3 regions of the Virgibacillus ihumii genome follow, and region 3 is predicted to be linked to each of the others. Evidence: riboswitches for the same ligand, from Rfam matches in the RefSeq annotation. Region 3 holds a riboswitch; each other region holds the start of a gene.
The links. A riboswitch is a leader RNA that binds a small molecule or an ion and turns the genes downstream of it on or off. The one in region 3 is predicted to bind thiamine pyrophosphate.

Region 1: linked by a shared signal. The riboswitch ahead of HUX68_RS16440 (ABC transporter substrate-binding protein) and the one ahead of HUX68_RS15275 (lipoate--protein ligase family protein) in region 3 are both predicted to bind thiamine pyrophosphate.
Region 2: linked by a shared signal. The riboswitch ahead of thiT (energy-coupled thiamine transporter ThiT) and the one ahead of HUX68_RS15275 (lipoate--protein ligase family protein) in region 3 are both predicted to bind thiamine pyrophosphate.

Annotation. Positions count from the first base shown of each region.
Region 1 covers NZ_CACVAN010000001.1:3,324,443-3,335,252, forward strand. The annotation lists gene HUX68_RS16425 (copper resistance D family protein) at 1-854, shown strand, start outside; gene HUX68_RS16430 (endonuclease) at 913-1,821, opposite strand; gene HUX68_RS16435 (S8 family peptidase) at 1,909-3,237, opposite strand; TPP riboswitch at 3,455-3,565, shown strand; gene HUX68_RS16440 (ABC transporter substrate-binding protein) at 3,682-4,689, shown strand; gene HUX68_RS16445 (thiamine-binding protein) at 4,686-4,976, shown strand; gene HUX68_RS16450 (ABC transporter permease) at 4,976-5,734, shown strand; gene HUX68_RS16455 (ABC transporter ATP-binding protein) at 5,736-6,473, shown strand; gene HUX68_RS16460 (hypothetical protein) at 6,513-6,983, opposite strand; gene HUX68_RS16465 (DUF3231 family protein) at 6,992-7,999, opposite strand; gene HUX68_RS16470 (spore germination protein) at 8,128-9,666, shown strand; gene HUX68_RS16475 (GerAB/ArcD/ProY family transporter) at 9,670-10,782, shown strand; gene HUX68_RS16480 (Ger(x)C family spore germination protein) at 10,769-10,810, shown strand, end outside.
Region 2 covers NZ_CACVAN010000001.1:383,458-394,267, reverse strand. The annotation lists gene fdhF (formate dehydrogenase subunit alpha) at 1-2,381, opposite strand, end outside; gene fdhD (formate dehydrogenase accessory sulfurtransferase FdhD) at 2,394-3,206, opposite strand; gene HUX68_RS01890 (Glu/Leu/Phe/Val family dehydrogenase) at 3,324-4,703, opposite strand; gene HUX68_RS01885 (hypothetical protein) at 4,853-6,274, opposite strand; gene thiT (energy-coupled thiamine transporter ThiT) at 6,748-7,323, opposite strand; TPP riboswitch at 7,443-7,546, opposite strand; gene HUX68_RS01875 (M3 family oligoendopeptidase) at 7,611-9,395, opposite strand; gene HUX68_RS01870 (N-acetylmuramoyl-L-alanine amidase family protein) at 9,561-10,379, opposite strand; gene HUX68_RS01865 (hypothetical protein) at 10,554-10,810, opposite strand, start outside.
Region 3 covers NZ_CACVAN010000001.1:3,112,683-3,123,492, forward strand. The annotation lists gene mnmH (tRNA 2-selenouridine(34) synthase MnmH) at 1-308, opposite strand, end outside; gene selD (selenide, water dikinase SelD) at 336-1,379, opposite strand; gene HUX68_RS15245 (GntR family transcriptional regulator) at 1,742-2,116, shown strand; gene HUX68_RS15250 (ABC transporter ATP-binding protein) at 2,129-2,818, shown strand; gene HUX68_RS15255 (hypothetical protein) at 2,815-3,648, shown strand; gene HUX68_RS15260 (hypothetical protein) at 3,662-4,891, shown strand; gene HUX68_RS15265 (CotY/CotZ family spore coat protein) at 4,973-5,545, opposite strand; gene lipA (lipoyl synthase) at 5,809-6,753, opposite strand; gene HUX68_RS15275 (lipoate--protein ligase family protein) at 6,756-7,562, opposite strand; TPP riboswitch at 7,646-7,747, opposite strand; gene trpA (tryptophan synthase subunit alpha) at 8,044-8,817, opposite strand; gene trpB (tryptophan synthase subunit beta) at 8,810-10,015, opposite strand; gene HUX68_RS15290 (phosphoribosylanthranilate isomerase) at 10,166-10,771, opposite strand; gene trpC (indole-3-glycerol phosphate synthase TrpC) at 10,761-10,810, opposite strand, start outside.

The DNA.
Region 1 (10,810 bases), 210 kb from region 3:
TTTGTGTTTTAGGTGCCAGGCAGTTGAAAACAAAGACACACTTCATTACATGGGCGCTTGTTCTAACATTGTTAATGCTGTTTAGTTACACAATGTCAAGCCATGCAGCAACCATTACAGAATGGCAGGGATTTATGGCACATTCCTTTCATTTTCTGGCAGTTACCGTATGGATTGGGCTTTTACTTGTGGCAAGCTGGTTTTCCAAAAATAAAACGAACTGGTTAACATTTCTGAAATGGTTCACGCCGGTTGCTGTTGTTTGTCTGGCTGTTACGCTGGTGGCCGGCTATTTCACTATGACAATTGATATAAATTCGTATGATGATCCGAATGCAACGGTATTGCAGGAATACCAAAACAGTCTTGTTGTTAATTATGGACAAGCATTGGTTATCAAACATATATTTATTATTTCACTGGTGTTGTTTGCTTTTCTCAATGGAATCCTGTTTCGAAAAAAACATCATGAAGAATCATTTAATCCATTGAAATGGGGGCGGCTGGAAAGTGTATATGCGTTAATTGTATTTGGGTTGACAGCGTTCATGGGGCAGTCCTGGCCGCCGCATCAGATCTACACTTTGATCAAATCATATGGAGCATCTCCACTCTTCAAAACGATATATGAGGGAAATTTTATAAGCACTATCCATAATGCTGAAAGTACCGGTATTTTTAATGTTACGGTAATTTTTGGCATGGAGAGTTATTTATTATTTGGTTTGGGTGTATTATTCGGATTACTGACGATTATCGCAGCCGTTAAGAAAGAATCTGTTTTTGTTTCGACTTTTGCTTCGTTGTTGATGGTGGTGTCCGTCTATTTTGGGATCATGATGGGGATACAGTAAAAAATGAAGGCGTTTCGGATAAATTTACTTACGCCGAAACGCCTTTTTCTATGTTAAGCTATATCATTTCCGTCTTTAGGGGCTTCATTTTTTCCGGAAAATCAATGAAAGGATTACGGTTCCCCTGAATATTAAAGATTGCCAGATTTCGATGTTTTTCATAAAGAGACGGCAGGAACTTCTGGTGCCAGTTGAACAATATGTTTGTATCGACCTTTTCCAGATGCGATTTTTCAATTTCATCAGGGTACCGGATTAAAAAGTACAGCATGGCCCTTGCAGCCGCACCTTTTGCATGTGCAGGTTCAAACATCTCTTCATCCGCTTTACCGCACGATGCTTCAGGTTGATTTTCAGGCTTGTAATCGGCAAAATCATAATACGGGTAATTGCTCCTGGTTGAATTACATGCAGGTTCACACGTAAACAGGTGATGAAGATCCCCACGCATCGGCTTTCGTTCATTGAACCAGGATTGCGGGACAGCATGTTCGCAGTTATATTTGAAATCTTCCTCAATCTGTTTCAGTTTACGCTCTTTCTGTTCATCATCCGGTACTTTTTCCATTTGTTCTTTGCGTTTTAATGAGGTTTCGTAGTCTTCTTTGAGTACTTCTTCCGTTTGCCGTTTTATTCTCGAATAAATGCTGGCCACGTTTCCGTCTGGTCTTAAATCAACCCATGGATACACATACTCGCTTGGATCGTACTCCAAATGATTTGTATGGGTTTCCGAAAGAAGTTGTTTCAGCGATTGAAATAATTCTTCATTGGAATGATTAAAATCGATGTTTTGGTAATATTGTTTGATAATCCGCTGATCTTCTTTCTCGTCATAATAAGCCTTTTTGTCCTTCTGGATCTTTTTCTTCGTGTCCGAATGTTGGGCGATAATCTTGTTGAGGCGTTGCCGATCAGTTGTCACCGGGATGAATTTTTCCTCTTGTTGAGAAGTTAAATGCTGCATTATTATTCCTCCTCGCACCAGAATATAAAAGGGGTATACCACTATATTACGGTGTATACCCCAATAGGATTTCAACCAATCTGGTCTTTAATTACCATTACTATTTTTGACAGCTTGTTCTGCATCCAAATACCCGGCACCTTGCGCATAGGCTGGCAATCCCTTGTCAACTGAACCTTGAAGAAGATTTTGCTTTACTTGGTCTGGAGAAAAACCCGGATTGTTTTGTAATATAAGGGCAGCAACACCTGCACAGATTGGGGTCGCCATTGATGTGCCGGATAAAGAGAAATAATTACTGTCTACCCGACCTGACTTGGACGTTTTGTCCAGGAAAGAACCGGGGGCCCGTAAAGAGATAATATTCACTCCGGGAGCCAGTAAATCCGGTTTGGATTCCTCGCCACACGCAGGACCGCGACTGGAAAAGGACGCAATTTGTTCATCGGCTCGGTCGGTTGTATTTTTATCATCCATTGCTCCAACTGTGACCACTTTGGAACTGATTCCAGGCGTACCAATTGTTCGCTGATCGGGACCGGAATTTCCTGCAGCGACACAAACAACTATTCCGGCTGCCCACGCCTGTTCAACAATTTGAACAAGTGGATCGTTACAATTTGATTCATCCGCTGCCGCACCCAATGATAGGGAAATCACATCAATTTGATGTTTTTGCTTATTATCGATACACCATTGAATTCCGGCAACAATTGTGGAAAGCGATCCTGATCCCATTTGATTGAGTACTTTCACGCCGATAACGCCGGCCTCGGGCGCAGGGCCTTTATATTTTCCATTTGATGAAAAACCATTACCTGCTGCATCCCCGGCACAATGTGTTCCATGTCCATTGTCGTCATATGGCTCTGTCTGGTTGTTAATAAAATCCTTAAAGGCAACAATTCGATCGGATGGTTGTTTCAAATCCTCATGCGGATAAATACCTGTATCAACGACAGCAATATTGATGTCCTTTCCGGTCAACCCCTGTTCATTCAATTGAGTTGCATGCACAGCTGGCGAAGCAACATCCAACAGGGCAGTGACTTCCCGGTCATAATGAATTTTTTTAATACTGCAATCGCTGTTCATGAGTTTTTCGATTGTCGAGGCAGTTAACACTGCTGAACAGCAGCAAATGCTGTGATACTGGTGTATCAGTTCGGATCGGGCTTCCGGTTTCATTACGTGATGGGCTTTGTTTACTGCTGAGGATAAAGGGACATCTTTATTTTCGAATTCGATGACAACCGGATATCGTTTGAACTTTTTCATCAAGTTCTCGATGGGACGATGCAAAAAACAGGGAATTCGGCGAAAAGGCCGATACAAGTGTAACAGACTTTGCCGCAACTTTTTGTCAAGCTTTTTGTCGTGATTTCGGATGAGCTGAATCATCGAAAATCCTAACATATAATCCACCTTCCTTTATTCATTTCGATATATTTTATGATTGAACAAAATAGTGGACGCGGTGTTTGTTAGGATATCAAGCAAAAAAGGCGCTTGTACGAAAAACACTGTCGTGTGAAATACTGATAGAACTGAAAAAGTTGCTGATAGAATATTAAAACTAAGGGCTGGTTAAAGCGCTATCAATCTGTTAGAATACAATTGGACATTTAAATAATACAAGTTGTGGGGGGACCAGTGTATGCTGGTTGAGATTGTATCCGATAGATACTGACCCTTGGAACCTGATCTGGTTGAGACCGGCGTAGGGAACATGTTGATGAGGATATGTATAAACTTTGCGTGCGCCGTAGGTATTGAACCTATGGTGTTTTTTATTTTCTGTATATTCCATTGCGCCTGTCGGCAAACAGATTGTTCCACAACGGATAGGAGGAATGGATGTTGAAGAAAATACTGGTCGTTTTATGCTTTTTGCTGGTTCTTACTGCATGTGGGGATAACGGAAAAGCAGAGGAGTCCAAAGGTGAGGGAAGCTTGAAAGATGTTTCCATTGTGCTGGATTGGACACCGAACACGAATCATACAGGCATTTATGTAGCGAAGGAAAAAGGATATTTTGCTGATCAAGGGTTGAATGTGGAAATTATCATGCCTGGTGAAGCAGGTTCCAATCAACTAGTGGCAGCAGGTACAGCAGACTTTGGCGTAAGCTATCAGGAAGGTGTTACCGAAGCACGGGTTCAGGATGTTCCAATTGTCTCGATAGCCGCTGTCATTCAGCACAATACTTCCGGATTTGCTTCTCCGAAATCAAAAGGCATTAATTCACTGAAAGATTTTGAAGGAAAAACATATGGCGGGTTTGGTGCCCCGGTGGAGAAGGCGATTTTGTCATCCCTGATGAAAAAAGCCGGAGCGGATTTCAGCAAGGTCGACATTATCAATATGGGTAACACAGATTTTTTCACGGCGGTTAAACGGGATGTTGATTTTGCCTGGATTTACTATGGTTGGACCGGAGTTGAGGCCGAACTTCGCGGTGTTGAACTGAACATGCTGTACTTGACGGATTATTCCAAGAAACTTGATTATTACACACCTTTGCTGATTACGAATGAAAATATGATCAGTAACAATCCGGAAACTGTCAAAAAGTTCATGGCAGCAGTTTCCAAAGGATATAACTTTGCAATCGATAACCCGGAAAAATCTGCTGAGATCTTAATCAATGCGGTTCCGGAAATTGACGCTGAATTGGTAAAAGCAAGTCAGAAATGGTTATCGCCAAAATATAAAGCAGATGCTGAGCAGTGGGGTGTTCAGAAGCTTGAGGTTTGGGAGAACTATGCTGACTGGATGTACAACAATGATTTGCTTGATAAAAAACTGAACAGTAAAGAAGCATTTACGAATGAATTTTTACCCAATAATGAGGAGGATGAATCATGAGTAATTCGCTGGTCAGTATACAAATTATACCTAAAACTGAAAATGGAGAAGATGTTATTCCGTATGTGGATGCAGCGATTGAGAGCATCGATGCGGCGGGAGTTAAGTATGAAGTGCATCCACTGGAAACAACGATGGAAGGCGAATTGTCGGAATTATTGACAGTCATCGAAAAAATGAACCGGAAAATGGAGGAACTCGGCTCTCCAAGTGTTATCTCACAAGTTAAAGTGCTGTATAAACCTGATAGCATTACCATGAGTGATCTGACGGAGAAATACCGATAATGAAACAGGTCATGAAACAGGGGTGGAAGCCTGCCGCGGTTCTCCTTATCATTCTGTTGTTGTGGGAGTTTTCCAGCAGGTTTTTTCAAATCCCAGATTGGCTGTTGCCGGCGCCATCACAAATTTGGCAGGCAGGAGTGGGGGGATGGGAAGAGTTCCGTCCCCACTTAACAGCCACGATAAAACTCGCTGTGATGGGTTTTGTACTTGGCAGTTCATTCGGAATCGCTGTCGCTTGCTGCCTGCATTTGCTTCCATCGGTTCGGGAAGCTTTTTATCCGCTCATTATTTTATCGCAAAATATCCCGATCATTGTTCTTGCACCACTGCTTGTGATCTGGTTTGGATTCGGGATGCTGCCAAAATTAATTATTATTATATTAGTTTGTTTTTTTCCCATTGCTGTTGCTGCATTGGACGGTTTCAGCCAGACGGACACCAATTTGAAGCATTACATGCAGATGGCTGGAGCAAGCAGGCGTCAGGTTTTTCAGAAGCTGGAATGGCCATATGCACTGCCTTCTGTTTTTTCCGGGTTGAAAATCGCGGCCACATACAGTGTGATGGGAGCGGTCATTGCCGAATGGCTTGGCGCCGGAGAGGGAATTGGTGTCTATATGACGCTTGCTTCTTCTTCATTTCAGACAGACCGGGTTTTCGTGGCCATCGTTTTTATTATGGCTTTGAGCTTAGTGTTTTTCGCTTTCATTAATTTGCTTAAACGGATTATGGTTAAATGGCGGCCGGAGAGGAGTTAACATGACAAAACTGTGCATTAGGAACTTGACGAAAAAATTTGCCGGCCAAACGATTTTGGATAAAGTGTCATTATCTGTAGAAGATGGGGAGTTTGTGTCCATTTTGGGTCCGTCCGGAAGCGGAAAGAGTACGCTGTTCCATCTGATCGGCGGCATCACCAATCCTGATTCCGGAGATATATGGCTGGATGGAAGGCGGATGAACGGTGAGCGCGGAGGTATTAGCTATACTCCGCAGGCTCCATCGCTTTTGCCTTGGAGAACGATTTTGCAGAACGTTATGCTTGGGGCGGAGTTAACTGGTGATCAGGATGAACGGAAGGCACTGGAATTAATAAACCGTGCTGGTCTGAAAGGGTATGAAAAAGCCTATCCGCATGAATTATCGGGTGGAATGATGCAGCGTGCTGCCTTCGTTCGGAGTCTGTTAAGTCCCCAGCAGCTGATTTGTTTGGACGAGCCATTTTCAGCGCTGGATGAATTCACCCGGCTTGATATGCAAGCGTGGCTGTTGTCGATTTGGCAGTCCTATCAGCGTTCGATTCTGTTCATAACCCATAATATTGAAGAAGCGATCTACTTATCGGATCGTGTCATCGTCCTGTCGCAAAAACCAACTACCATTAAACAAGAACTCCAAATTCCTTTTGAACGTCCAAGAAATAAGAATCTGACGCTTTCGGAGGAATTCTTAGAATGGAAGAAAATGATCTACCACCAACTGCAGAATAATCATTAAAATAACGCTTTTTAAAGGTTTTTAATCCTTTGAAAAGCGTTATTCCGATCTTTTTAATAATATCCACCTGATGATGCCGCCTGCCAAAAGACCAACCGGTAAAAACAGGATTGGCAGCCAGACCGGTCCAATCAGAATACCGAACAGTTTCAGGTCGGCAGAAAAAATAACCCCAACGGTTACAAAATAAGCCGAAAAAACAAAAGGCAGAAATGCATATGGTTTGCTTTCACCCTTTGCATCTTTGTATGCATCCCAAATTGCAAAGAAATACAAACATGGGTAGAACATCAGCCATCCGTAATTTGTCACTTCTACTGCTTTTTGTATTTCACCGTGAAAGCTTAAAATAATAATCTGGTTGAAATTTCCCATTACATTAATTAAAAATTCCAGCCCGACTAACAGTAACCCCTTAATGTATGCTCCATTCAGCAATTGTCCGAATCCTGGAAGCGCAATGCTCCAGAACAGTACTTCCAGTTTGTCTCTGTTTTTCCCTTTTTCCATAAGCAGCCCTATTTCGCCAATTCTTTTCGGTCAGCTGCCATCGGGGGCTGTTCCATCCAGCCATGGTTAATCATGATATCAGCCCCATCATCCGCATAATTGGCAATTTCTGCAATCAGACGTGTATATTGAGCACCAAGGTCATGTCTGGAACTCGTTGACATGGCAGTACCATATTGACCTATACCGGATGCGCTGAGCAGGGTAACAATGAACATCATACATTTTTCGGAGAATGGTGCTGTTGTTGAGTCGGTAACTTCTGAAGTCAGCAGAAAAGCTGAATCTGAAATGTATTCTTTACTTAAAATGGACTTAAAAACTTCTACTTGTTTGCCGGAAATATCACGGCCGCGTTCAAAATATTTTCTTACTTCTTTCGACTTGGCAACCTGACTGAAGGCGGTGATTAGCGCCTGTCCCAATGCATTTCGTTTGGAATTGTATACAAGGCTGGTGATTTCCTGGCCGAGCAAAGGACGTCGATCCCCGAACCACCCGGCCATAAAACTTTGTTTCTTCACAAAATCAATCTGATCAGGTTTTGGAAGATGCGGATCGCGAATATATATACCTTTTTCTTTTGCTAATTCTTTCGCCTTTATATGCAACTCCTGAAGATGATTAACGTTATCGTTGTAATAATTAATGACATCTGACGTGGAAGATACTACAAGTGAAAAATTATTCATGGTCAATTTAATCATCGACATATGCAAAAGATAATAAATATATAATTTGTCTGAGAATAATCGCGGTGCATCCAGGTTGACATCCTTATCGGTAAATCCTTGCGGTACAGGGTAGCCCTCACCACGGAAAAATTGCTGCAATATTTCTTTGTTTTTCTGTGATTTTTCAAGTGCAAAGGTCAATAAAGCTTCTGTTTGTTCACATTCAACATTTTGAAGAAAATAACGCAAACCGCAAATCGTCATTGTTTCACTTTGATAGGAATTCCAAAGCGAGGAAATTTCCGCAGCGGTAAGGGGAATATTACTGGTATGGTTCTCCACGTAAAGCTCATCTCCTTTTTCTAGTTATTACTATAGTGTGGACGCAAAGTGCCATCTTATACGGCTGTATAAAAAAAGGCAGAGTTGGGAAACAAAAGAGAAAGGATTTGTTGATAAGGGGGAGTGAAATGGGGTTCTTTTCCAGACGAAGCAAAAAGCAACAAGACAAACAGGAAGATTTCACGCTGGATGTCTATAAAGACCTTGATAAAAATATCTACAATCTCAAAGTAATGCTGGAGGAACCGAATGATCTTGTAATCCGTGAATTCACTGCAGGTCATACAGATCATAAATGTGCCCTTGTTTTTATGGATGGACTTGTCGACAAAAATCTGATCAACGATAATATCCTGAAAAATTTGCAGGTAATGGCTGAGTGGAAAGAACTTCCATCATCAAATACGAAATTATTTCACGATATCAAGCAGGAACTTGTTTCAATCAGTGATGTCAGTACCGGAAAAAATCTGGATGACGTGTCCAATGCACTACTTTATGGAAGCGCCATTTTATATGTTGATGGTGTCCGTAAAGCGATCATCGCGGATGTGAAAGGATGGGAAACACGTTCGATTGATCAGCCTCCATCCGAAACGATTATTCGCGGCCCCCGAGAAGGTTTTATCGAAAACTTCCGGACAAACATGGTTATGATCCGCAGATATATACGTGACCCGAATTTGCGTTTTAAAACGTATGATGTCGGCCGCCGTTCCAAGAAAAAACTTGCACTTACATATGTGGACGGGATTATCCACCCGGATCTTTTAAAAGAGGTGAAACGTCGGCTCTCCTCGATTGATATGGATAGTGCGCCTGAATCAGGCTATATTGAACAGTGGATTGAAGACAGCTTTTTGTCTCCATTTCCGCAAATGATGAATACAGAGCGGCCTGATGCAGTGGCAGAATCACTGCTTGAAGGAAAATTTGCCATCATCTTGGACGGCACGCCATTTGTATTGATTGCTCCCGCAACAATCGGAAATACATTGCAGGCCCCCGAGGATTATTATGAACGGTGGTGGATTGGAACGGGGCTGCGTATGCTGCGCTATTTGGCAGCATTTCTGGCAATGTTTGCGCCAGCTTTATACATTGCCCTTACCTCATATCATCAGGGGATGATTCCTACCAAGCTTGCTTTTTCGATTGCCGCGACACGTGAAGGGGTACCATTTCCATCTGTCGTGGAAGCCTTCCTGATGGGCTTTACCATGGAACTGCTGCGGGAAGCAAGTGTGCGGCTGCCAAAAGCAATCGGGCAGACCATCGGGATTATTGGGGGGCTGGTAATAGGTGAGGCAGCGGTTAATGCCGGGGTTGTCAGTCCGATAATGGTAATTGTCGTAGCGCTGACGGCAATCGCATCGTTCTGTGTTCCCGCCTACAGTGTTGCCATATCGTTTCGGGTGCTTCGTTTTGGCGTAATGATTGCAGCAGCCATATTGGGGCTGTATGGTATCATCCTTGCGTATATTATGATCAATATCCACATTGTCAATTTGAAAAGTATCGGTGTTCCGTATTCGAGTCCATATGCCCCGACGTTTATTCGGGATTGGAAGGACCTTGTGTTCCGGGCACCAATTCCGGTATTGACGAAACGTCCGGGTTATTTGCTGCCGAATGATAAAAAGTCTGCTGATAAGAAGGGGAGATGATGGATGGATCGGTTTGAGTACGGGGACGATAAAATTACCGACAAAGAGATTATGATTGCTATTCCCTCCATTGTAATCGGTGTTGGTGTCCTTTACCTGCCACGTTCACTTGCGGAAGGCACGATTGGCGCAGATGGCTGGATTTCCTTATTGGTAAGCGGGGGGATCATCACGTTTTTCACCTGGCTTACTGCCAGACTTGCCGCACAGTTTCCCGGTCAGGAATTTCTTGACTATGCGTCTAAACTAGTGTCGAGACCGGTGGGTATTTGTCTGACCTTGTTATTGACTGTTCATGGAATAATCATTACTGCTTTTGAAGTCCGTGCTATTGGGGATTTGGCCAAACATTACCTGTTTGCCCGAACCCCAATTGAAGTTATCATGTTGGCCTTTCTGCTCGTTGTAATCTATGCCGTTTCCGGATCACGAGCTGGTGTATTCCGTCTGAATATGATGTTTCTGCCGATTATTATCTTTATCACAATGGTTGTTATTTTGTTCACACTAGGCTGGTTTGATCATGGCAATCTGCTGCCGTTATTTCAAACCGACACAAGCGGCTATCTGTCTTCGTTTAATGTAAGTATTTTTTCCTGCCTTGGGTTTTGGATTCTTCTCTTTTATATGTCCTTGGTTAAACGACCCGGGAATGCACCTGCAAAAGCTGCACTGGGGATGATCCTGGTAGTGTTAATATATATGATACTGTTTATCGCATGTATTGCGGTCTTTGGCAATAAGGCAACCGCAAATCTGCTTTACCCGACAGTTGAGCTTGCCAAAGAAGTGGAAATTCCCGGAGGCTTTTTCGAACGATTTGAATCCGTGTTTTTTGTTATTTGGATCATGGCTATATTCAACACGTCGGCATTGGCAATGGATGCCTCTGTTTTTGCTCTGCAATCTATTTTTAAAAAAACTGCAAAACGAAAAATTATTATAATCCTTGCTCCGATTGTTTTCTTAATTGGTTTGGCACCGCAGGATATTACCGAACTTAGTGTACTTGGATCGTTTGTCGGCTACTATGGCTTGGGAATCACGATGTTCACAACACTTTTACTGTTGGCATTCGCAAAGCTTAGAGGGGTGACAAAACGTGGTGAAAAGTAGATTAATATGTCTGATAATAGCCGGTATA
Region 2 (10,810 bases), 2.7 Mb from region 3:
TACAACAATGGTGTATCCGTTCCATCCGCTGCCACCGGCCACTGCAGACTATTGTAATCAGTCAGAAGGTCATAGCTGACTCCAGCAAATAATGGTGCCAATGAGGCCGCTTCATCCATAATATCGGATGGACTTTCATATCCCCATTCATGGCCAAGACGTCCGGCCAGTTCCATAATAATTTCCCAGTCCGGTCGGGAATCACCAACAGCATCAAGTGCCTTGTATAAACGCTGGATGCGGCGCTCCGTATTGGTAAACGTTCCTTCTTTTTCCAGACTTGGAACAGCCGGTAAAATAACATCCGCATATTGGGCTGTTTTCGTTAAGAATAAATCCTGAACAACAAAGAAATCTAATTGTTCAAAAGCTGCCCGGACATAATTAATATTCGCATCAACAACCCCTGTATCTTCACCAAGTACATAAAGCGAATTAAGTTCACCTGCATGAATCGCTTCAATCATTTCATGGTTGTCTTTGCCCGGCTCATCAGGTATCTCCACACCCCAGGCATCTTCGTAGCGTTTCCTTACATCATCATTTGCCACTTTTTCATATCCGGGGAAAAAGTCTGGCATGCTGCCAAAATCACTGCAACCCTGGACATTATTATGTCCGCGTAATGGATATGCCCCGGTGCCGTTCCGCATATAGTTGCCGGTAACGAGCAGCAAGTTGGAAATAGCCGTACTTGTATCACTGCCAAGCTGGTGCTGTGTAACACCCATCGCCCAGCAGATCGCCACCTTATCAACACTAACAATCTGTTTTGCGATTGATTTCAATTCATCCTGTGAAATGCCGGTTAACTCTTCAGCATACTCTAATGTGAACTTTTTTAAACTTTCCTTATAATCTTCAAAATCATTGACCCACTGATCAATAAAAGAACGATTTTCCCAGCCCTTGTCAATGATATATTTAGTTACTGCTGAGAGCCAAACAAGGTCTGTCCCGCTTTTCGGCTGGTAAAATTTATCCGCACGCTGTCCCATCTCATGTTTGCGTAAATCAAATACAAACAGCTTTTGTCCAAATAGTTTTTGTGAACGCTTGATGCGTGATGCCAGCACCGGATGTGATTCCGCCGTGTTGGAACCGATTGTGATAACCATATCCGCTTCAGCAATATCATCGATCGAGCCGGAATCACCGCCATGTCCCACCGTCCGAAAAAGCCCTTTCGTGGCAGGTGACTGACAATAGCGTGAACAGTTATCCACATTGTTAGTCCCCATAACCTGACGAGCCAATTTCTGCATGACATATGATTCCTCATTGGTCGCTTTGGATGATGAAATAAAACCAAGTGAATCAGCACCTTTGTCTTTCTTAATTTCAGCAAAACGGTTTGCAACATAATCCAATGCCTCGTCCCATTCCACTTCAACAAAAGATTCATCTTGACGAATCAGCGGTTTAGTCAGACGCTCCTCGGAATTCACGTAATCCCAGCCAAATTTCCCTTTTATACAAGTGGAGATGCCGTTTGCCGGTGAATCCTGCTGTGGTTCAACCTTCAACACTTTTCGATCTTTAGTCCAGACATCAAATGTGCAGCCGACACCACAATATGTACAGACTGTTTTGGTCTTTTCAATGCGTTCTTCCCGCATCGAGGCTTCCGTATCTGACACAGCAAACAGCGGACCATAGCCTGGTTCTGCTTTTTTGGTTACCTCAATCATCGACCTTAATAATCCCGGACCATGATCGGTCATATAACCTGCCTCACCGACCATATCCGTTTCCATTAATGCGTTGCACGGACAAACCGTAACACATTGTCCGCAGCTGACACACGAGGACTGATCGATCGGTACATCGTTATCCCAAATGACGCGTGGCTGTTCGCGATTCCAGTCAATCAAAAGTGTTTCATTGACCTCAATATCCTGACAGACTTCCACACACCGGCCGCATAAAATACACTGATCCGGATCATACCGGTAAAAAGGACTGGAATTGTCCACTTCATACGGTTTTGCCTGAAATGGCCGTGACTGATGTTCCAGACCAAATTCAGCTACTGTATTATGAATCTCGCATGTTCCATTATTGTAATCGCAAACGGTACAATACAACTCATGCTTTTCCAAAATCCGATCAAGCGCTTCTTTCTGGGAAGCATTGACCTGGTCAATTTTTGTATTGACATTCATTCCGGACTCCACCGTAGTGCCGCATGCTCTAGCAAGCTCACCGTTCACCTGGACAAGGCAGGTATCACATGTTTGAACCGGTCCCAATGCTTCGTTATAACATATCTGCGGCACAAATACATCTGTTGTATTAATTAAATCCAGCAGATTTTGCCCCGGATCAGCAAGAAACTCTTCCCCATTTATTTTCACAATAATATGATCCTGGTTAAGCACGACATCCCCTCCTTAATTTGAAAAATAAACATCGTGATAAGAATCTCCATTGATACGCTTTTCATGGGTATATACGTTCAATTTATTCTCCCTGACAAAGCCAATTGCTGTTATCTGCAGATCATCAGCAAGCTTTAGTGCAAGATCGGTCGGTGCTGATTTGGCAATTAATACGCCGGCACCAATCTTGGAAACTTTTAAAATAACTTCCGATGAAATCCGGCCGCTGAATAAAATACATTTATCTTTCAGTGAAATTCGGTTCTGCATAATATATCCGTACAATTTATCAAGTGCATTATGGCGGCCGATATCAATGGCAGATGCGATGATGCCATTAGCTGATGCAATTGCCGCCTGATGAACCCCGCCTGTCCGCCCATATACTTCAGCCTTTTTATCAAAGTCTACCATCAACTGATAGACCTGTTCTGCTGAAAATTGAACGGAGGAATAGATTGTCTTCGCCGTTTTAACATCCTGCTCCAAGTAAAACTCCCTGCTTTTACCACAGCATGACCCAATCCAGCGTTCGGTTCGCTTCGCAAATTCAACCCGGGTGGATAATTCCGCATAAGCAAAGCCTTTCTCTTCATCAATTGTTAATTTCAGCACTTGTTCCGCGGTACGAATCAATCCCTCAGAAGCTAAAAATCCTAAAACAAGCTGTCGGATTTCGTTAGGTGTACAGACAATCGTTGCATACTGCTCACCATTTATCATGATCGTAACCGCGGCTTCCCTGGCAATCTCATCATACTCCGTTGCCTTCAGATGATTATGGTATTTAGTCGTTGACCATAACGACAGACTTTTATCATCCATCGATAACCTCCCCTCCATAGACAAATCCTTTTTTGACCTTAATTTTCCTATTCACTGAATATTATAACATATCTATTTATTAAAAAGACATTCCGCTCGTGCAGAATGTCTTTTCGTTTAATATAATTTTCCCTGCCGGTACAGAATGGTGGAAATTTTCATTACAGCATGGATATAACAGTTCTGACGCAGTGGAAAGGGATCACCGAAAAACTGCGGTAATATCGTATCAAAAGTTTCTTTCATTTTATCAAATAATCGTTTATACACTTCTTCTTCGCTGAAAAACTGAGTCTCTCTGCCCTGAAGCCACTCAAAATAAGAAACGATCACACCACCGGCATTTGTCAGAATGTCTGGTGCAATAATGACACCGTTTTCACTCAAATAACGGTCTGCCTCAGTGGTAATAGGGGCATTGGCTCCCTCGATAATTATCTGGGCTTTGACATCTGATACGTTATCTTTATGAATCTGCCCGCCTAATGCTGCCAGGCACAATACATCAACATCCAGCGTTAATACATCATCCCGGTCCTGAATGTCCGCCTTGACATCCGCCTCCTCAAGCTGATGGCCATCAACAGGCAAATCCCCGCCGTTATTGGATGTGTATTTTACCAGTGCTGGTATATCCAAACCATCGGAATTATACAGCGTTACATGCCGGTCACTGACAGCAACAATTTTATTATTTATATAATTGCACTGAAAAGCTTCCAAAGCTGCAACAGATCCGACGTTCCCGAAACCTTGAACCGCCATTGTCAGTGTTTTATCCTTATGTTTCAGTGCAGTTTTTGCAAAAATGTTATCCCGTTCAGCCAGCCATTTTTCCTGTTCATTTACAAAGTTATGGAGCATATAACGGAAAGTAAAATATACACCTTTTCCGGTAGCTTCTCTCCGCCCCAGTGAACCACCATTCAGGACACTTTTACCGGTAAAACTGCCGCGATAAGGCAAGCCAGGCCGGATGCTCTTGTACTCACCCATCATCCAGTCCATTTCTCTGGCACTCGAACCGACATCTGGGGCAGGAATATCTTTGTCCGGACCAAGAATTTCACTGAAGTACTGCACATATTTTTTGCAAATCAAATTGAGCTCCCGAACACTGTATTCCCGTGGATTTATCATGATTCCGCCTTTACCGCCGCCAAACGGTACTTCATGCAGCGCATTTTTTAACGTCATAAGCGAGGCGAGATTGATTACTTCATTTTCTTCAACCGATTCGTGAAATCGGATTCCTCCTTTATATGGACCTAAAATATTATTATGCTGCACACGAAAGGCGGGAATACGGATTACCTTTTCATCTTCCAGCGTAACCCGCAAAAATGATTTACTGACATGGTTTGGAGTAGATAAAATAGAAACGAGTGAAGTAAATGCTTTTTGTCTTGACTGACCTGTCATTTCCGGTAAAAAAGACTTATCATCCAGCAATGCATCCAGTGATTTTTTCACGATATCTGTAGTACTTTGTACCATAACATAACCTCCATCATTAGAAAACTTGTTTTTTCACCATGTTTGATAGCGAATCGATTTTATTTCATGAATACATATATAACGAGTGTATCAAAAAGGCTGTGAAAAAAGCCAACGATTTCCAACTTTGATGGAGGTTGCGGATTCCGTCAAAAAAGGAAAACAGCCAAAACAGTCGAAACTAAGAGCCCCAGAATAACCGGAATGAAGTTTTTGCGGACGAGTTCCATGACGGAAACGCCGCAAAAACCGGCAATTGCAATCATGGATGACCATGCGACAATCGTTCCGCCACCGGTCCAAATGGAGCCCATCTGCCCGATTGCGGCAAGTGTGCCAGGATCAATGGAACCGCTGCTTAATGATGAAGCAAGCGCACCGGTCAACGGAAGACCGGAAAAACCTGAGCCGTCAAGTCCGGTTATGATTCCAATAACAAGAATGCTGAAAGCAGCAAACAGTGCACTCTCGGGAAGATATTGCTGTGAGGATTGAACAAGATCAAAAAGTAACCCTGGCGCTTTTTCACTTACTCCCAGAATACTTCCGGAAAAATCGGAACTCCCAAGGAAGAAAAATCCTGCAATCGGTATTACCGGTCCCATCGCTTTAAAGGCAAATACAAAACCTTCCGTAATATAATTGCTGATATAATCAAGTGCATGATGCCGGCCAAATGCGACCGTTGAAAGTAACAGCAAGATAACAGCTACACCACCAATAAATGCTGCCCCGTCACCACCTTCAAAGCCGCTCATTCTTCCTGCCTGAAGCTTTGAATACATCATGAAAATAACGACTGCCAGCAGCGAAACCGGAACGAGCACCGCAAACACTTTGCTCCACGTACGCAGATGGGCAGCGTGGTTCTTGTTTGCTGATTCTTTCGCACCCTGCATTGCCTCTAATTCAACCTCATTTTGCGGGCTGTTTTTTGTCCGAATCGTTTTTCGGTACATTAAATAGGCAAGACCAATTGCCACAGCACCGGTAATAATCGACAATATTAATGCCTTATCTGTTATTAGTCCAACATCAATTCCAGCGGATTTTGCCGACAAACTTGGAGCGACCTGCACAATATAGTCCGATGACAATGCCATCCCCTGCCCCGCTAATGCCACAGCAACCGCTGCTAACAACGCCGGTAACCCTGACCGGATTGCTGCCGGCACAAGCAACGCACAAATCAGCGGAACTGCCGGTGTTGGCCAGAAGAACAGTGATATGACATACGTCACAGCAATCAAAACAAAAAATGAAACATGTCCGTTGACCATCACCTTTTGAATCGGCTGAATCATTCTGCGATCAGCACCAAGGTCACGAAGCGAGTGCAGTAATGCCATCATAAATGTAATAATCAGGAAAATGCTGAAAAGTTCTTTCGCTGCAACCAGGTTGGCGTTAAAAATGGACGTAAACCCATCCACAATACTGCCGTTATATACCCAAGCAATAACAAATGTCCCAAGCAATGATGGGAGCACCACACCTTTTCGGAAAATCATCGTTAAAATGATGATTAACGTAAATAAACCATATAACCAATGCGAAATAGTCAGCTCCATCGCAACCACTTCCTTTTTTAGTGTGCTATAGCCTATGCACATCGTAGGGAAGTGGTGTCAGATGCATTTAAAAGAACAGAACCTATTGAATGTCAAAAGCTTATGAAATATATTCGCGGTTTTGAGTATGATATTCGCGGTTTTGAGTCATTTATTCTCGTTTCCAGAACGTATATTCGTGATTTTGAGTTGGATATGCGCGTTTTCATAAATTTGTGAGCCACACGACTCAAATGCACTTGCCAAAATTCATCTTTTCAAGTTTATGTTTCTGTATCTTCCTTCTCAGCACAATCATTACACAGCAACCTGCCGTCAATCTGAACTCCGTCAAAAAAGCCATTTTCACAATAGACATTTTTTCCACAAGACTGGCACTGCCCGATCAACTCTCTCATTTGTATCACCTCTATCTTAAGTATAGAAAAATAGCCCCTCGCGTGCAAAGGACTATTCTTGATGCGTGATATATTTTATTGGGTTGATTCAATTAATGTTCGCGGCTGCTTGTAAAATAACAGAAACACAAGAGCAGCAGATAGAATAAATGACGGCAGCATGTAGGAACCATTGTACAACAGTGAATACAGCCAAACCGGTTGTCCATCGGGAGCTGCCTCCGCAAAGAATGCAATACCTCCTGCGAAGTGTGCCAAAAAGCGTAAACTTGAACCGACGAACACGCCCAGGGCAATGTACAGGAAAGTGCTTTTACCATTGCCCTTATTGACAGCATTCTGAACCGGTTTCGCAAAAGCACCGGCCACTCCAAGTACTGTAAAGGCTACAATATAATCAAGAAATCCCTGCAGTGGAGTCAATATAAATCCGCCAAACATGATTTGCAATCCACCCCACAAAAATCCTGACAACAATCCGCCTTTTATTCCCCATCGAAAAGCAACGATAAAAATTGGAATCATTGCAAACGAAACCGAACCACCCTGTGCCCATATTTTAAATGATAAAAACGGGATTGTATCAAGCAATAACGCCAGAGCCGTGAAAATAGGAACCTCCACCAAAAACAGTGTACGTTTCGAACGCATTCAATAAACCTCCCCTTTCCCGTCGGTCCAAAACCTGCCGGACGGAATTTTTCACAAAAAAAGCAATGCCAAGGGGAAGCTTCCTGATGGGGAATCCACTCACATTACTGCTGTAATCCATCAAAAAAAGCCACCATCCCTACGCTAGTATTAACTAACAGGTTCGAAGGGTAAGAACAATTTCTCGTTCACTCTCAGCCAATCGGCTCCCCCTGCAGGCTTCTATTAATCTGCTTTTTATGTTATCTGTATTATAACTTAACTGAATGGTAATAACAAACGTATTGTTATAAGCTCAGAAATTCATTTACATCATTTACACAAAGAGAAATAGCGCTTTCCCAGAAATCCGGCTTGGTTAAATCAACATCCAAATGCTTCGCTGCCAAATCTTCCACCGTCATCCGACCAGTATCACGAAGCAGCGCAATATAGTCATCTTCAAAGTTGCCCCCCATTTTCTGAGCATGTGCGTAAATGCCAAGACTGAACAAATACCCGAACGTATACGGGAAGTTATAAAACGGTACACCTGTGATATGAAAATGCAATTTAGACGCCCAGAAATTTGGATCATATTCATCAAGCGCATCCCCATACGCATCCTTTTGCGCATCAATCATCATTTCATTTAAACGCTCCACTGGCACTATTCCCTGTTTCCGTTCCTCATAAAACTGCTGTTCAAAATGAAACCTCGCCTGGATATTCATGAAAAAGGCAATACTGCGCTGAATTTTCGTCTCCAACAACACCTTTTTTTCCTCTGTGTTTCGGGCATTTTTAACAGATGCATCGGAAACAATCATCTCAGCAAATGTGGAAGCTGTCTCCGCAACATTCATGGCATATCCCTGGTTCAATCCGTGCATATCATTCATAACGTGCTGATGGTATGCATGCCCAAGTTCATGTGCCAATGTTGCGATATTGGATGATGTTCCGGAATATGTCATGAAAATCCGTGTTTGCTTGCTTTCTGGAAAATTCGTACAAAACCCGCCAGGACGTTTGCCGGGCCGATCCTCAGCTTCTATCCACCTTTCCTCAAAAGCCATCTGTGCAAAATCAGCCATTTTCGGACTGAACTTACTGAACTGCTCAACAATAAAATTGGCTCCATCCGTATACGGTGTTTTTTTCACGGTTTCTGACAGTGGAGCCCCAATATCGTACATACTCAACTTTTTAAGGCCAAGCAGTTCTACCTTCTTGGCCAGAAAGTCGGTAAAATGATGTTTGTTCCGATTAATCGCATTCCACATCGCATCAAGCGTTTCCTGTTGCATACGGTTCATAGCAAGCGGCTCTTTCAGCACATGCTTCCAGTTGCGGTGCTTATACGTCTGCAGCCGAACGCCAGCCAGATGATTCAAAGTTTGCCCAATAAAGTCGGCGTTTTCTCCCCATGCCTTCCCCAGTTGTTCAAAAACATGTTTCCTGACGCCACGATCAGGATCACTCATTTTATTGGATGCCTGACCGACAGAAACATAATTCGTTTCACCATTCTCCTCAATTTCAACACGCATATTGGCTGTCACCGTATCATACATCTGACTCCAGCCATGATATCCACTAATCGATAAATCATTAATCAATTTCTCCTTATCAGCTGACAGCAGTTCATTCGCCTTATTCCGATATTCCCCCAACACAAAAGCCAGATCCCGAATCGCCGGATCGCCTAGCAGTTCATCCCACTGTTGGTCCTGAATTGCTGTCAGTTTCTGTTCAAAACTCGTTTTCACGGCTTCCATTTCGGCGCGCAGTTCACTTCTTTTTCCAACCAGCAGACTTGCTTTCTTATCGTGAACATCCTGCGCATTGATACAGCTGATAAATGCAAATGCCTCTCCCATTTTATTTTGTGTACCTTCAAGTAAATCAGCTACTTTCTTTATCTGATCAGCACGACTTACCTGCACCGGATCAAATTCCTCGACCGCATTTGCAAGCGCTTGCAAATCATGTTTAATATCATTCATATATGTATGTAATTCTGCGGAGTCGCTTCCCCCTGGAAAAATCACATCAATATCCCATGCAGGGTTGTACGTAATTTGTTGCATCAAATCTTCCTTTCCGTTTTAAATTTTCTTTATTTTTAGTATAGCGAAAAACCGTACATTGTTCAGTAGGCATTACGGCCTATTAATAATAAGCCTGGAGTTGATATGCATCCAGGCTTTTTATTTTTTGACGGAAAATCCAATAAACAAGCTTTACGAAAAGCCTTATGACAAGACAGCCCCTGTTGAAGGATGGGCATATATTTGTACTTTCCCAAAGTCACGTGTTTGAATGGTATATACATGCAGCTGTGGATTACCGAGCACTTTATACGTAAGACCGCCAAACTTTGCAGGACGCAGGAACCCTTTTTCATTTCCCCTGATAGGGGTAACATTCAATGGATACACCCGCCACGATTTTGCATTTGATGGAAGCTGAAGAAATTCTTTTCGTTCCATTTCTGCAGCAGCATTGTCTCTTCCCTTTTTATATGGATGATTAATATAGAGACAAAAAGCTTTCACGATGGCTTCAGCATATTTTTCCCAATTCTGTCTCAGTTGACGTACATCATCTGCAGATGAATCAGCGAATCCATATTCAATTATGACTGTTTTTACATGACCTGTATCACGGTTCATATAATAAAAATCCAGCCTTGGATTACCGGGCAATGTCCGTGTGAATATTCTTCGTACATTTTGTCCTGTAGAGCGAATCCCTTCCGCAAGCTGCTTAGGTAAACCTTTCCCGCCATAGATGGAATGAATTATTTCAGCCCCGTCACCACCGCCGGCATTAATGTGATTGGAAAAACAATATTCCGCACCGCTTTCACGCACAATCCGTGTCCGGTTTGCCGGGAACAGTGTCACGTCCGCCTCCCTTGTAATCGCAACTGGTATTCCAAGCGTTTTAAATCGTTCATACTGATAAAGCGATATGGATAACGTAAGGTTTTTTTCAATCCAGTGTCTGTTTGACCCGCCCCCGGGATCCTTCCCGCCATGTCCCGGATCAATAATAACGATCGGCTTCATTTTACTCCCCCTTATATGATTTTTCGGGAGGAAATTCCGACTACCTATTCACCTATACTATCGTTCACCGGGAATAATAGGTGGCAATACTTCTTAAAAAAAAACACACTCAAGCAGAAAACCGGTACTGGCTGGATATAAAAAACCCCCACAAATTTTATGTGAGGGTTTCCGTTACTCCTGATTACGCTTAACCGGGAGCAGCCCATCCGAGATCTTATATGCTACTGCACTAAATGCTATTACACCACTGATCATCACAAAGAAGGCATAGACAATCTTAACAACTAAACCAACAAACCATCCGGGCGACAAATCTGATAAATAATTTACGCCGAAGTAAAACAGACTTCCAAAAATAGCGATGGATGCCAAGAATGTAATCAGCACCCCAATATTCTGGAGGAGAGACAATTTCCTGAATGTTTCCC
Region 3 (10,810 bases):
GCTGTTTTACTCCGCATGCCGCCACGCCAGCAAAATACTGTTTTCGGTGAATCAACTTGATTGAATTCCTCGATAAACTGCGGGAGTTTTGCGGAGAAAATTTCCAGCCCACGCTTTTTAGCAGTTTCCTGACTGACTTGTTTGTACAAAGTTCCCACTTCGGCACGTTCTTCGTCAGTAAATACCGGAATGTTGATGCTGCCCGGAATGGTAGCATCATGATATTCACTAGGTGAGCGTACATCAATTACGGTGTGTGGCTTACTTTGCTGCTCCAATAATTCTTTTAATGTAATATCCTGAAACATAGATAACGTCACTTCCTGTATAAATTACTATTTGACCGTAATAGTGCCCGCATTTCCCTCAATAACTTCACCAATAATGTGTGCGTCTACGCCATTTTTCTGCAGGTCGCCCAGCAGTGAATCAGCATCATCTTTTGCCGCTGAGATAAGCAGTCCCCCTGATGTGACAGCATCACAAAGAATCCATTTATCAGTCTGATCCATTGTGTCAGGGTAGGTCACCACATCTTGCACATGTTTAAAGTTATTTTTGGTTCCCCCCGGTACTGATCCTGATACAGCAAGTTCTTTCGTACGTGGCAGCACTGGGACGTCATCATGATGAATGTGGATTTCGACATTGCTGGCTGCTGCCATTTCGGAAGCATGTCCCAGCAGTCCGAATCCTGTTACATCGGTGCTTGCATGAACATCGTACCCGGCCATCGTTTCAGTAGAAGTTTTATTCAGCGTTGCCATGACTTCCGTTACACGCTTGATTTCTGATTCGTCCAGCAGATTATTTTTGATCGAAGTTGACATAACCCCAACACCTATTGGCTTCGTTAAAATAAGCTTGTCACCGGGTTTTGCTCCCTGATTGGTCCGCACTTTGGCTGGATTAACGGTTCCGGTTACGGCAAGTCCAAATTTTGGTTCCTGATCATCGATGGAGTGACCGCCGACTAGTGAAACACCCGCTTCATCAAGTTTATCCTGGGCACCGTGCAGAATTTCGGTCAGTATGTCTTTGTCCAGTGTTGAAATTGGGAATGCAACGATGTTAAGAGCAGTTATTGGCGTTCCTCCCATTGCATATACATCACTGATTGCATTTGCAGCCGCAATCTGTCCGAATGAATAGGGATCATCAACAATCGGGGTGAAAAAATCAACCGTTTGGACAATTGCCAGATCATCGGTCAGTTTGTACACGCCGGCATCATCACTCGTATCAAGTCCGACAAGTAAATTTTCGTTAGGAGTGGCAGGTGGGAGCGTGTGCAAAACCTGTTCCAGATCAGCCGGTCCAATTTTACAACCGCATCCGCCTTTTGATGATAATGATGTAAGTTTTATAGTATCGGTCATTTGTAATCCGTCCTTCCAATATACAATTATCAGTCTAATTTAATTTTAACATACCATCGTTAATGTGTGCTGATTGCCTGACCAGCGGCAAAAAGGATTTGGGAACAGTGATTGATTGGGAAAAAATCGTGTGAGTCCTAAACTTTTTAATTTTTTCCGGCGAAAAGCGGTGAATCAGGCAATTATAAAGAATCTCACTAAAAATTAACATGAGCTGTTGACTTTCTTAGTGTATTAATCGTATAATACATCCCAGAAGCGTATTAAGTGATTAATACAGTGATTTTTTGCAATTGGTGTATTAACAGTTTAATACACTTGCGAAAATGGTGTACATCTGAATTTTGCGAGGAGCTGTGTTTATGAAAATACAATTAAACAACCGCGATCCGGTATATGTGCAGGTGATTCGATATTTTAAACAACAGATTGCAACCGGCACTTTTGAACCGGGGCAGGAGATTCCGTCCAGACGCGAACTGGCAAACCGGATTAAAATAAATCCGAACACGGCACAGCGGGCATATAAGGAAATGGAGGAACAGGGATTGATTTATACAGAGCGGAATTTGCCGAGCAGGATTACGAAGGATGAAGAGGTGCTTGGCCGTGTGCGGGATGAGTTGATTGATGATGCGATACGTGAATTTGTCGCATCGATTCGGTCGATAAATGTTCCGATTGATGAAGTGCTCGGGCTGATCAAAGAAAAATATTCAATGGACAATTGGGAATAGGAGGGTTTTCGAATGATTGAGCTTAAATCTATTAAGAAAAAGTTTGGGCGCAAAAACGTATTAAATGGCGTTTCGTTTACCGCAAATAAAGGGGAAATAACCTGTCTGATCGGCATCAACGGCTCAGGAAAAACAACGATTATGAATGCCATCATGAACCTGACACCGGTTAATGAAGGGGAAATTTTGATTGATGGTGCGCAGTTGAATAAGAAAAGTTATGAAAAAATAACCTTTATACCGGATGCCATTACGATGATTCCAAGCATGACAATTAGTGAAGCCATGCAGTTTATGGCGGATTATTATGATAGCTGGAATCAGGAACGGGCTGACGAAATACTTGGTTTTTTCAAGCTCGAAAAAGAAGAGAAGATTTCCAGTCTGTCGAAAGGGAATACGGCGAAAATCAATCTTCTGCTCGGATTGGCACTGGATGTTGACTATTTGTTAATGGACGAACCGTTTTCCGGGATTGATATGTTTACCCGCGAACAGATTGCCGATATATTTACGAGCCATCTGGTGGAAGACCGGGGTGTTATCGTGACCACACATGAAATTGGCGATATTGAACACCTGATTGACAAAGCGGTACTACTTGATGATGGTGTCGTGCTGCAGGAATTTGATACGGAAGAATTAAGGGAAACGGAAGGGAAATCGGTAGTTGATGTCATGAGAGAGGTGTATGTGCAATGAATCGCTATTTGAAATTGGTTAACTTTGAACTGAGTCGTTTTATGAAATTTTATCTGATCCTGATTGCCATTACAGTTGTTGTTCAGATTACCGGGGTTATTGTAAAGGCGAAAACATTTATGGCAAATGCTGATCAGAAGATTTATGAGGAAATGATGTCAAAATCGGATTTTCTTGACGAATTTGGAACGATGTCAATGATGGATCTTGCGCAAAGTTTGTGGCTGATGGGGCCAATTGCATTATGTGCGGTGACCTTGATCATTTATGTTTTTCTGATCTGGTACCGTGATTGGTTTGGTAAGAATACATTTATTTACCGGCTGCTTATGCTGCCGACTAACCGACTGAACGTTTACTTGGCTAAGGCGACGGCGATTTTTCTGATGGTGCTTGGACTTATTTCCATACAAATGCTGCTCTTGCCACTTGAAAATTCATTATTAATGTGGCTTGTGCCAGACGATTTTCAGACAGACTTAGGGGTATTTGAAATTGTTCACAATCACCGTGAATTGGCAATACTTTACCCGCAGAGTTTTATCGAGTTTTTGCTGTATTATGGTGCCGGTTTTATGGCTGTATTTATTTTATTTACCGCTATTATGTTCGAGCGCAGTTTCAGATGGAAAGGAATTTTACTGGCAGTACTCTATGGTGGAATTTCAATCATAGTATTTGCTTTACCATTTATCTCCATGATGTTTACAGAACACCCACTATTGTATCCGCTCGAACTGCTTGGTTTGGAAGTTCTGTTCGGAATTATGATAACAGCAGCAGCTATTTGGGTTGGCCATTACTTGCTGATGAAAAAAATCAGGGTATGAAAGGAGAAAAAGAATGAGAAAGTATTGGAAGCTAATTGTCATTGTGCCATTGATTGTCATTGTCATTGGAGCATTTTATATTAAATCAGCATTATCTGCCGGTAGTTATCCGGAAATAGTTTTTAAAAAAGAACAAGGGGATAAAACAGCTATTCAGGATGTCGTTCTTGAGGGGGGATATTATGCGGAGAGTTTTTCCAGTGAATTGAGCTTGACAACCGATGGGGCTGAATTTGATGCTGGCAATTCTTTTTTTGAACGGATCTCCGGCATGTATAATAAACGGATTGCCGCCCTACAGGATAAGTATCGCAGCTTTATGCGCGGGAAAAGCGGTACTGCATCTTCCTATGTGGAAACAGACAAAGTTGTTGGTTATGCAGATGTTATCAATCAGTCGTTCGGCAGCAGGAACAGCGATATGGAATTTTCGGTTGCTATTTTAAATAAGGAAAATAATGAAGCGGTTGAATTTTCTGCAGTGGTGCCAAACCGGGCAATGTATAACAGCGTGCGGATACAGGATGTACAATATGTGAATGGAGAACTTAAAGTCATCACAAAGAATATCCGTGAACCATCTGAGACAACTGACGTCAATGAGGAAATTCATGTGTACAGTTTTAATATGGAAAAAAAAGAACTGGTCGATGAAGAATTGATCATGAAAACCGGGTATGAGGCATATACAAGACCTCTGTCCATGTCATATCATTACAACACCAGTCCCAGCCAAATCGTTATATTTAAGAAGTTGGAAGACGAAACGGTACAGCAACAGGATATGAAAAGCGGCGCTGTTGCCCAGCAGGTTAAAACCAAGGTGGATAGCATTACCGCATATAATTTAAAAACAGAGCAAAAATTGGACGTTAAATTGCCGGAAAAACTGCGTAATCAGCAGGTATTGGCTGTGGATGGTTCAAACCTTTATTTGCAATCAGCTGCTGAGGGAAAGATGGAAGTTATCCAGTATGGCATAAACCAGCGGAAGATAACAAATCGGTTTGGGTTGGATGCTGGTGATGCGGATTCACAATATTTGAATGCCCGCGCTACAGAAGTTCATGATGGTAAGTTATATGTCTTATTTACAAAAGGTAATTCGCCAGTAGCTCAACAATTAACAGTTGTCAATATTGGTTCAGGTGAGCCGGTGTATGTTGGTGAAATTACGCTGGAACAACCATCGAAGGAAAAAGTTATTTTGAACTTTTTTGAAATGAGTATGCGATCATCATGAAAATATTCTGCCACTTGGTTGGAAATATGGAAATAAACATAAAAACCAAAGGCTGCAAATCAGCCTTTGGTTTTTACTCATTTAATCTGTTGGAAACTGGGATGAAGAAAGTGGCGTAATCGCATCCAAGCATTGGATTCCTTTAAAGGAATGCAAGTCTACTGTAATACAGATACCTGTTGCAATAAAGTTTCTCGCTCTTGCGCCTGTTGTTTCAGAAAAGAAACCACATACCTCATCTGCCCTTTCAATTGTAACATTCCCCTCGGAATTGACTGGTGCCAGAAGTTCAAGTCTTACACAGCATTCGTCATCGTCTGCAAATCCTTTGGCACGGAAAATTGGTGATTCAAGACAGTTAAAGAAAGTAGCATTTGTACCAGTCACAAGATCACGGTATACTCCGCTTGCAATAAATGGTTTACAGGTTCCCTTACAATACAGGATAAAAGGAATCGTTGTCGGGCCATTCGGTCCATTGCCATTTTGTGACGGAGAAAGTAAGTCCCGTATAGATTGATCGCAGCCTGTATCGCAACAGCCATTGCCATTGTTGCTGACTTCATCTTGAGCTTTAATTATCTCACTTACGACATCGCAGACACAATTTCCGCTGGAGACGCCGCCAACATGTTTGTTACCTCCACAGCTCATTTATAACTCACTCCTTATTTTTTGATGATTCATTAACAGGATATGGAGTCAGCTATCAAGTGCTTGTTTTATAGTCTAGTTATTAAAAAAATGGTTTCGTTGTCCTTATTGGGAAATGTACTAATGGTAGGGGGCAATAGCCGATGCAATATATTATCTATTACATATAATTTTATATCAAAAGAGAAACAACCCATAAATAATTATAGAAAAACGCACATTCCGAATTTGAATGTGCGTTCCTTCAGGTGAAATAAGTATGATTAAAATGTAAAGTCTACCTGTTCATTTTCCTGTTCTTCATAGCCCTTCATATATTTGATACGACGCTGGGCTGATGCTTGGGTTACTTGTTCGTCGGCGTGATAGGAGGAACGAACAAGCGGTCCTGATTCACAATGGCTGAATCCTTTTTTAAGTGCAATTTCTTTCAGTTCGGCGAATTCATCAGGGTGATAATAGCGCTCTACCTTTAAGTGCTTCTTTGTTGGCTGCAGGTACTGACCAATTGTCATAATGTTCACGTCATGTGCCAACAGATCATCCATCGCTTGGATAATTTCGTCTTTTTCTTCTCCAAGCCCGACCATGATACTTGATTTAGTTGGTGTGTTTGGCGCAATCTCTTTTACGCGTTTTAGCAATGTCAGGGAACGATCATACATAGCTATGGCACGCACACGTTTCGTCAGGCGGCGGACAGTTTCAATATTATGGTTAAAAATATCCGGTTTACTGTCCATCAGGGTGTGCAGACTTTCGTAATCACCTTTCATATCCGACGGCAGAATTTCAATAGTGCATCCCGGGTTTTGGGCGCGTACAGCCCGGACGGTATTGGCGAAAACCTGGGCCCCGCCATCCTCCAAATCATCCCGGGCCACTGAAGTAATGACAACATGTTTGAGTCCCATCACGCTGACTGAGTCTGCCACCCGCTTCGGCTCACCCCAGTCCAATTCATTCGGCATTCCGGTTTTTACGGCACAGAAGCGGCAACCTCGTGTACACGTATCACCGAGAATCATGAATGTCGCGGTTTTGCGCTCACTCCAGCACTCATGGATATTCGGGCAGCGTGCTTCTTCACAAACAGTGTTCAATCGATTGTCACGCATTAATTTCTTTAAGTTGCGGTATGATTTATTTGTATTGATTCGTGTTTTTAGCCATTCCGGTTTACGTATGTATTCTTCCTGTTTTGCCACACTTACACGCTCCTTGTTGGTTGTTTAGTTGAATAGCTGGTTTTGGCCAGCTGGTATACTTCATCCCATTGACTTTTTGACAGTGTGATTGGTTCGAGCTGAAGATTTAGCCCTTTCTTGAATCCTTCATAAAATGCTTGTTTAACAGTTTTGAAAGTGTGCTTATTTCCGGTCAATTGGTTAATAGCAGCTGCCTTTTGTGCAAAAGCACGGCGTTTTTTTGCTTTTACTTTTTCATTTGGGAAAACAAATAAATCAAATAACATATCCTCATTAATGGATATTGGTATGGAACCATGCTGCAGTATAATTCCCCGTTTCCGTGTTTGTGCGTTTCCGGATAATTTTTTTCCGTCAGCAACCATTTCATAAAAAGCGGGGCGTTCAAAGCAAATGGCGCTTCTTTCCCTTGAAAGATCCTCAGCGTAATCTGCTTCAATTCCCAAGTTTTTGTAGCCCTGGATGATTCCTTTGGACAAAACATAGTATGCTTCCTGGATAGATGATGGGATATCCGGGTTTTTTTCAGAAATGACGATACTGTAGGTCAGTTCATCATCATGTAAAACTGCACTTCCTCCGGTCAACCGGCGAACGTATTGGCACTGGTGTTCTTTCATGTTTTGGAAATTGATTTCGGATTCTTTCTGAAAATGCCCGAGTGATAGGCTTGGCGTTGTCCATCCATAAAATCTGAGCACAGGCGGGATTTTTCCTTCGCTATGCCAGTTCAATAATGCTTCATCCAATGCCATATTCACGGAAGCGTCATGAATTCCACTGTCCAGGAATCCCCATTTTTGACGCATAATGTTCCCTCCTTTGCTGATGACTTCAGGAGCCTCCGAATAAATTAAAACTGCAGCCAGTGGGCTGCAGTCAGATAATGTGTATTTAACAGACTGCACTTTCCCACGCTGGTATTATCCGGTTCGGGTCCAAGGGTCGGAATAAATGTATTCCTCTCAGCCAGACAGCTCCCCTAGTGCTTAAAAGTAGTATATAATTATTATTACTTATCTTAACGGGAAACTTTCTTAATGTAAAGGTCCCTGCGAATCATATTTCAAAGCAGGTAAGGGGCCCTCGGTGCCCCCTGAATATGCACGTTAATACCGATGGACAGCCCCCGGGCCTTGTGATTTTATCCACGGTTCTGAGATGGATATCCACGATTTTACGCGTGATATCCACGAATTCGGAACCGATATCCACGATTTTCGTCAACTTATCCACGATTCGCGAAAATTCATATTAAAATCAGTCACACCTTGGGGTGCGAGTGTTTTGTTATACGCTCTCCTGTAACAGTTTTTGAACGTTTACTTTTTCATCCTGATGCAAAAAGTTGACAATGGTGCTGCCGATAATTACCCCGTCACATGCTTCGGCAAGGTTGTGTGCCTGCGAACTGGTGGAGACACCAAACCCAGCTAATACTGGTTTTTCGGTATACTGTTTTAATTTTTGCAGATAGCTTTTCACTTTATCATCATGTGTTGTCCGGGCTCCGGTTGTGCCTGTGACGGATACAGCGTATAGAAAACCCTCTGTCTGCTCGGCAATTTTTTGCAGGCGGTCAACTGGTGAAGTCATGGCAGCTAGCCGGATATAGGATATTTCATTCTGCTGCAAATCATCCGTAATTATCGTTTCCTCTTCAAGTGGCAAATCAGGAATGATGACTCCGTTCACTCCTGCATTCGCACAATCTTTGGCGAAGGATTCGATGCCGTATTTAAATACCGGGTTCAGGTAGGTCATTAAAATAACCGGTACCGTCCGTTTATCAGCAAAACTTTTTAAGGCTTTCAGAACGGTGGTAAGGGTCGTGCCATTTTTCAAGGAACGCTGACCGGCATCCTGAATGGTCGGTCCATCGGCAACGGGATCTGAAAAAGGAATTCCCAGTTCCACTGCCGCTGCGCCACTCTCCTGTAAAAATTCCAGCTGCTCCTCCAGCTGATCAAGTGGTTTGTCACCGGCCATGATATACGGAACAATCACTTTTTTGTTGTTCTCTAGTTTTTCTGCAAGTGCCTTATCCAACTCCGTATTACTCATCAACTTCACCTCCAAGTACGTCTTTTACTGATTCTACATCTTTATCCCCACGTCCTGATAAGCAAATAATTAAAGATTCGTCCTGATTCATATTTTTGGCCTGTTTCAATGCGTATGCAACGGCATGCGCACTTTCCAACGCAGGTATGATCCCCTCTGTTTGGGAAAGCAATTTGAATGCATGTATTGCTTCGTCATCTGTAATCGACGTATAGCTTACCCGGTTTGATTCATAAAGATGACTGTGTTCAGGTCCAATGCCCGGATAGTCAAGTCCCGCTGAAATCGAGTGCGCCTCTTCAATTTGACCATCTTTATCCTGCAGCAGATGAGTCATCGTGCCGTGCAAAACGCCAACACTTCCGGCGGTAATGGTAGCAGCGTGTTTGTTTGACTCAATACCGCTTCCGCCTGCTTCGACTCCATAAAGGCTGACCTGTTCATCCTCAATAAACGGATAGAACATTCCTATTGCATTGCTGCCGCCGCCGACACAGGCTGTGACTGCATCCGGCAGTTTACCGGTTAATTCCTGGAACTGTTTTCTTGTTTCCTGGCCGATAACCGATTGGAAATCACGGACCATCTTCGGAAACGGATGTGGGCCCACGACAGATCCGATGATATAATGGGTGTCCTCCACATGTGTTACCCAGTAACGGAGTGCTTCATTTACTGCATCTTTCAATGTTCCGCTTCCCTGTGAGACACTCTCAACTTTCGCACCAAGCAATTCCATCCGGAACACATTGAGTTTTTGTCTGCGTATGTCTTCTTCCCCCATGAATACAACACATTCAAGATCGAGCAGGGCACATACAGTCGCTGTGGCAACACCGTGCTGGCCGGCACCCGTTTCCGCGACGACTTTCTTTTTTCCCATTCGGAGTGTTAACAACGCCTGCCCAATGGTGTTGTTGATTTTATGTGCACCGGTATGGTTGAGATCCTCGCGCTTCAGATAAATGGACGGACCACCCAGCTGTTTGGATAAATTTTCAGCATGGTAAAGGGGCGTTTCCCGTCCAACATACTGTTTTAAATAGTAGTCCAATTCCGATGTGAAAGCAGGATCATTTTTCGCAGATTCATAGGCTTCTTCCAATTCATAAATTGCCGGCATTAACAGTTCCGGGACAAATTTACCACCGAAGCTGCCGTACCTTCCTGTTGTATCCGGCATCTTATAAGTTGTCATTGTTTATCATCCTCTCATTGTTTATCAGTCAGTTTTGCTAGTTTATCGGTCAGTTTAGTTTATTTATCAGCAACTTTAGGGATTCTATCAGGAATTATCCCGGTTCTATCAGTAACCTTTGATGTTCTATTAGCAACTTTCCGCTTTCTATCAGGATTTCGCTTTTGCCTTTTGGACAAAACGGACAATCTTGCCAGCATCCTTTTGTCCATCCGTTTCCACGCCGCTGGAAACGTCGACGCCAGCCGGGTTGACTGCCGTAATTGCTTCCTGCACATTGTCAGCATTGAGTCCGCCGGCCAAAATAATTTTATTTGGATCAAGTCCACTGTCAGACAGTAACTTCCAATCAAATGTTGTACCATTTCCGCCACGATTAGGACCACGCGGGCTATCAACCAAAAGGAATTCGCCAGGAAATGCTGCAGCTGCTGATGTAAACTCATCGGTCATCGGTTTGGCCTTGATAAACGGGTAAGAAAGTTCGGCTACAAATTCCGGTGTTTCATCCCCATGCAGCTGAATCACATCCAGGCCGGCAATTTCAGCAGTCCGCTCAATTGCCTCTTTTGTTTCGTTCACAAAAACACCGACTTTCCGGACTGAAGAAGGGAGGCCGGCCCCAAGTTCAGCTGCCTGCTCCGGGGTGATTTGCCGTTTGCTCGTTGCAAACACAAATCCGATAAAATCAGCGCCGGCATCCGCGGCCGTATGCGCAGCTTCTTTTGTTTGGATACCACAGATTTTAACGAGCATTTGCAGGGCCTTCTTTCGATATCGGGACTTTAAGCGCCT